2 regions of the Paenibacillus sp. 7516 genome follow, and region 2 is predicted to be linked to the other one. Evidence: predicted binding sites of a transcription regulator. Region 2 holds the regulator's gene; the other holds the start of a gene.
What was found. The regulator NrdR, encoded in region 2, represses ribonucleotide reductase genes. The targets are predictions, from matches to a motif close to AACACNATATATNGTGTT.

Region 1: CHI14_RS21305 (anaerobic ribonucleoside triphosphate reductase) is a predicted target of NrdR. The motif match lies at 1,267-1,284, and genes of this name have one in related genera.

What each region holds. Positions count from the first base shown of each region.
Region 1 is NZ_NPBI01000024.1:378,316-381,509, forward strand. Features, by position in the region: gene CHI14_RS21305 (anaerobic ribonucleoside triphosphate reductase) at 1-1,218, opposite strand, end outside; gene CHI14_RS21310 (GAF domain-containing sensor histidine kinase) at 1,601-3,194, shown strand, end outside.
Region 2 is NZ_NPBI01000009.1:8,569-11,762, forward strand. Features, by position in the region: gene CHI14_RS09010 (alpha/beta hydrolase) at 1-500, opposite strand, end outside; tRNA gene CHI14_RS09015 (tRNA-Ala) at 893-965, opposite strand; gene nrdR (transcriptional regulator NrdR) at 1,153-1,620, opposite strand; gene CHI14_RS09025 (alpha/beta-type small acid-soluble spore protein) at 1,734-1,958, shown strand; gene CHI14_RS09030 (lytic transglycosylase domain-containing protein) at 2,110-2,673, opposite strand; gene coaE (dephospho-CoA kinase) at 2,670-3,194, opposite strand, start outside.

The sequences.
Region 1 (3,194 bases), on a different contig from region 2:
TGCCTTGGCAGGCTGTGCCGTTTGGATACGATAGCGGTGCAGCAGTCCGGAAGCAGCGCGTTCCATGACCTTTTCAAGAGCTTTATAGAACCCCGTACGGTCGGCGACGGCCCGTGCACCCTGACAGATGCCATGGAGAATGCCGAGTTTGACCAGATTGATGGTGTTGAACGAAAGGTTGCCTTTGCCGCTCTGCCGATTGCGTCCGAAGCGGTCTGCCAGCGTACGTGTACGGCATCCCATGGTGGCGATGATGGTATCCGGATCTTCAGGGCGATAATAAGGCAGGTTGAATGATGCATCCACGTTGACAAAGTTCGGATACATGCGCCGGGAAGAGCAAGTCACGGCTAGACGGAACAAGTCGTAGTTGGGTTCCCCTTGAGCCTGGTTAATTCCCTGTTTGCACTGGAAGATATGCTGTGGAAACACGGGGGTCTCCCCGCCGCCAAGGCCGCGGATGGTTGCCTCCAGCAGGGAACGGGATACAAGCCTGCCTTCGGCTGAGGTGCATAGTCCGTAGTTCAGTGAAGTAAAAGGGATCTGTCCACCTGCCCGGCTGCTCATGGTATTCAGATTGTGAATCAGGGATTCGGCAGCCTGTCCGGTCTCCAGTTCTGTTTCCTCACAGGCAAAAGCAAAAGCACGCGGGCATGCTTCCCGTGCCACTGGACTGTCCAGGTGCAGATGCTCGTCGTCAATCTGTGTGTGCTCTCCAAGCAAACGCTGTCCTTTGCGATAATGTTTGCGGAAGGAGCGCTGTACATAAGGAGCCAGATCCCAGTCGATTTTGTTGGCCGATACCCCGCCGTACTGACTGTTTTGCTGCGATTGAAATATGATGGCGACGAGCGCCATTGCCGACATGATGGTCTGCGGGGTACGCACGGAGCCGTTACCCGTATTGAAGCCGGAGGCCAGCAGTCGATCAAACGGGATAAAGATGCAATTGGTTGTTCCAAGCGCATACTGATCCAGATCATGAACGTAGAGATCTCCATTCTCCACAGATGCAGCAAGCTCTTCCGGCAGCACATGACGAAGAGCATGCCACTTGGCCGTCTCCGAGCCGAGCCTGCTCATCTTGCCGCTGAACGAATCACCATTGAGGTTAGCGTTCTCCCTCAGTGTGTCCGCGTCTTCTGCGCCAATAATTCGTCTTCCCAGGTCGGATAATAGATCGGATGCCGGTGGAGCGGCATACTCAAGCAGGTTCATGTGAGATTCCTCCCAAATATTGATTTATAATATCGGTTATTTCATCTAAACACTATATGTAGATTTGCATTATCCATTTATAAACTATATGTGGATTTTTGGGTGTGATCATTCTCACACAGTAACCTTCTACCGGCAGGAACTGCAGCGGGGGGAGTGGATAAAGGTTTTCAAAGTGAACCGGGAAGAGTATAATTCCTATTTATGCTGCGCTAGGGATAAGAGTGGTTTTCATGCACCATGATTCTCTTGGGGTTCTATGGTGGTAAACATATATGTACATGTTGTGACAGTTAACTTGAGAAATATGACCCTCATATACAGGACGGATTCATTTTGAGATAGAGATGTAGAAATACAGCTAAGATTTGAGGGGTGGATCATGGGAACGGCAGGGATAACAAGAGGCTTCTATGAAAGTGTACAGGAAGCAGCGTCCCACATCGTGGACGTGTTAAGCGGTGTATTGGAGGTCAATACGATCTTTGTTGCCACCAATGACGGGACGACCAATGTCATTTTGGAAGCTTTTAACCGAAACGAGGAACTGGTTATCAGTGGCAGTGAACTTCCATTTGATTCTTCCTACTGCAGTCTGGTACTGCGAAATACAAAAGAAAACCTGACCATAACGGATACTGCAGCACATCCGCTGACTTGCTCAATGGATGTAACCAAGGCGCTCGGTAACCGTTTTTTTGTGGGCATACCCATTATGCGGCGTTCGGGTGAAACCTTTGGGACGATTTGTTTAATGGACAAGCCGGACTATGTCATCCGTGAGACAGATATGAAGACGTTGAACGCCATGGCAGTATTTCTTGGATATGTCGTTGACTTGGAGAGTAATTTGCTCATACAGAAACAAAAGCTGAACGATACGGAGCAGCTGAAACAACAGCTGCAGGTGGAGAAGGAACGTGCAGAATCGGAAGCGATGACGAAGGCTCAGATGATTGCGCTAATGAGTCATGAGATTCGCAACCCGCTCAATGGCATTCTTGGTTTAACCGATCTGATGCGCACACCGGATATGCCTGAAGAGCATGTGGAATATGTGAACATGATCGAGACCAGTGGCAACATCCTCCTGTCTTTGCTGAATAATATAATGAACTTTAATATTAATGAAACAGGTAGAACGGTAGTTCATGATGATCCCTTTGATCTGGTTTCTACTATTGAGAGTACCGTGTATTTGCATGCTGGGCTGGCGTTGGAGAAAGGAATCGAACTGGGACTCAACCTTGAAATGAATGTCTCTCAAGTTTTCGTGGGAGATGAGGTCAAGATCGGTCAGCTGCTCGCTAATGTGCTGAAATATGCCATTGATTCCACGCGTACAGGTTCCGTGCTCGTTACAGCAGTCGTAGATAGCCAGAATGGGGATGAGGCGGGTACGTTGCTGCTTCATATCAAATATACAGGTCGGATGCTGACATCGGACAAAAAACTGCAGGCGATTAATTCACTGGACGGAAATGTCAGCATTCAAAAGCTTGTGGGTACCAACCTCAGTCTGGCCGTCAGCCAAAATCTCGCCATTCTCATGCATGGCAGTATTGAGGTGAGCAGCCTGGGTGAAGAGGAGACGGAATTTCAGATCAGACTGCCCCTGATGAAGCACTGGGAACTTCCGCAGCTTACAGGCATTCAAGAGCGATTGAAAGGTAAAAATGTACTGCTGGTCAAAGCTCCTGATATTTTGCAGGGGGTATCTTCCCTCATGCGCAGGTGGCAGATGGATGTGAACATGACATCAGACACGAGCCAGGCAAAACACTGGATGGAAGATGGACTTGAGCCTGAAATTGCAGTTATTGACATGGGGTTAGACCCAGACAAGGCCATGAAGTTTATTCATGAATTAAAGGGAATGGCAAAACAACTGCCCATTATCATCCTTGTCCCCTACGGAATGCATATGGATCCTCAGGAGGCGGGGAACGTTAATGCTGTCTTGACCAAGCCGGTTA
Region 2 (3,194 bases):
TCAGGGTCACTGCATACTCCACTGCCAAGCTCATTCGGGAAATACGTCCCAGTAGGAAGATCTAGCGGCAGTTCACCAGCAACCTTCGTATTATAACGGGTAAGTGCTCCTGATAAAACAATACCTTTGACCTTGCCTGGATATTTCGTGCCAAATGATGAGGTTGCAAATCCGCCCATGCTATGCCCAATGACGAATACTGGGAGGTCACTGCTCTCTTGCAAGGCCCTATCAACTACGACATTCACATCCTCGATGATTTGGTGAAAATCACTGTAGAATGTACGCTTTCCTTCAGATCTCGCATGACCACGATGGTCGAATCGATATACGTTACACCCTCGTTTGTTTAAGTGCATCGTCAACTCGTCATAACGCCCGGCATGCTCGCACAACCCATGAACAATGACTACAGCTGCCTTCGCCTCTTCGACTGTATCCTTGCTGAAATATAGCTGTGTTCCGTCAAATGATTTAATCGTTGTCTCACTGTGGTTCATACTCATCCCATCCTTTTCATGGTGCTAAAGCATCAGAAGATTACATCATTGAGCCTTGAGCACATTTAGTTAGCATTGTCATATCCACTCATCCAATAAAATTTAGTTTCCTATGAAGATTATATTGTTTCTTACAGAAACAATATAACATCAGTCTTGCGCTATTGTCCATCAAATTTTTAAGCGTTTACATAAAAATTAAAAAGGGATTTATGCACTGAGCGGAGCCTTATCAATGTAGACTCCGCCCCGTTTTTTTAATGCCTTTCGTCTCAAGTTTAAAATGCGATCATATTTGAAATAAAACAATATGAGCATTTTGGCTACAGACACGGGTAAAAGAAATCCATAAAAAGCAAAAAACCTCTTGGATACCAAGAGGTTTTCGAGTATGGAGCCTAGGGGGATCGAACCCCTGACCTCATCGCTGCCAGCGATGCGCTCTCCCAGCTGAGCTAAGGCCCCACATTATATATATGTACTTGTCCGCTTCAGCGAAGTTCCACAGGCGACTCCTATATCATATAAAATGCAGCTTTAGCTGTCAATAACTTTTTCAGAACGCAAAGTGTTTGGAGAAGAACAACCTCTGTACAGACAAGAACACTCATAATTACAAGCCCAGACTGCTCTTCTCCCTTAATCCACTTCTTTAATCGTCGAGATCCTCTTTGGACAACAACGATTTCAGTTCTTTCATGAACATATTGATGTCTTTGAATTGGCGATACACCGATGCGAACCGCACATAGGCCACTTCATCAACGGGGAACAATTGCTCCATCAACAGCTCACCAATTTGGCGGCTTTCCACTTCAGCTTCAGCAGTGTTGCGCAGTGACTTCTCCACCTCGGAAACCATCATCTCCAGCGTTTCTACAGAGACAGGACGTTTCTCACAAGCCCGGATAAGGCCACGGAGAATTTTGTCGCGACTAAACTCTTCACGGCTGCCATCTTTCTTGATGACGATCAACGGGGTTTCTTCGACCATTTCAAACGTTGTAAAACGGCGACTGCACTGCTCGCACTCACGACGACGGCGGATGGATTTTGATTCATTAGCAGGCCTAGAATCCAGAACTTTTGTACCCAGATAGGCGCAATAAGGACATTTCAACTCAGATCACTTCCCATGTTTTTCTTTTACCATAAATTCCCTGTCACTTCTAGTTATGAAAATCGCATTGAAGACACATAATACTTTTACCAACCGCGAGGAGGTGAACAGCAATGGCCCAAAACAGCAACGGTAACTCCAACAACTTGGTAGTAACTCGCGCTTCCGCAGCACTGGAGCAATTGAAATATGAAGTTGCTCAAGAACTCGGAATCAGCATCCCACAAGACGGATACCAAGGTAACATGACTTCTTACGAGAACGGTTCGATCGGTGGATACATCACGAAACGTCTGGTAACAATTGCAGAACAGCAATTGGCAGGTCAATACCAATAATATCTGCATTGTAATACGTTTAGACAGAGGAGCATGGAGCGGCCGGTGAATAACCGGCCTGCTCTGTGCTTCTACTATTAAATAAGACATACGATATCAAAATTCAAACCGATTGTACTCTAGACTACCGCATAATCCAAGCAATCAGCTATTAGAACGTATGATAGATCTTTACATACTGATTATAATAATAAATGACTCGTTGTACATAGTGCCGGGTTTCTCCAAAAGGAATATCCTTGACTGTCTCGAATGAGCCGTCCCAGACACCATCTCTGATCCATCCACTTACTTTGCCTGGTCCGGCATTGTAAGCAGCAATCATGGCCGTCTCATTCCCGTCAAACTGTTCTGAGAGGTTACGCAGGTACCATGTCCCAAGCTGAATGTTCCTGCCCGGTTCATGCTTCAGCTCCTCTAACGAGGTCCCGGGAATTTTAGCCTGCTCCATGATCCAGTTGGCCGTATCCGGCATCAGCTGCATCAGCCCGATGGCACCTCTTCTGGATTCTTTGCTTGTCTTGAAATTGGTTTCCACCTTGATGATGGAAGCGATCAGGAAAGGGTCCACCTCATAGCTCTGAGACTGCGCACGAATCTCTTCCTTGTAATGAATTGGATAAAACCACGCCATCCAGTTTGTATTCAGGAACAGCACCAATACAAATGAAACAAACATCAACAGCAGTATCCGTTTCTTGCGCAGTAACCTCATATCAGACCCTTATGCTGCAAAAATGAAATAACCTGCTGCTCCGTCTCCGACCATAAGCCGCTGTTGTCAATGACCACGTCAGCACGCTGCTTCTTATGTTCAATATCCATCTGTGCATTAATACGGGCGTCAGCCTGTTCCTCTGTCATGCCATCCCGACTCATCAGCCGCTCCCGCTGAACGGATCTTGGGACGTAAACAACGACAACCTCATCAAATCCTTTTTCCAGACCGGATTCAAACAATAAAGGAATATCCGATACCACCAGCTTGTCCGGATAGGCTTCTTCATATGCAGCAGCACGTTCCCGCATCTCCTGGCGAATAGCCGGATGTGTAATAGCCTCGAGGGCTTTACGCTCATCGGGATTTTGAAACACAATGCTGCCCAGCTTTTTCCGGTCCAGTGTCCCGTCTTCATTTAATATGGCTTGTCCAAACCGCTGAACAGCGGCAGCCAAAACAGGATGCCCGGGCATCATGACCTCCCGGGCAATCATGTCTGCATCAATCAGCAGCGC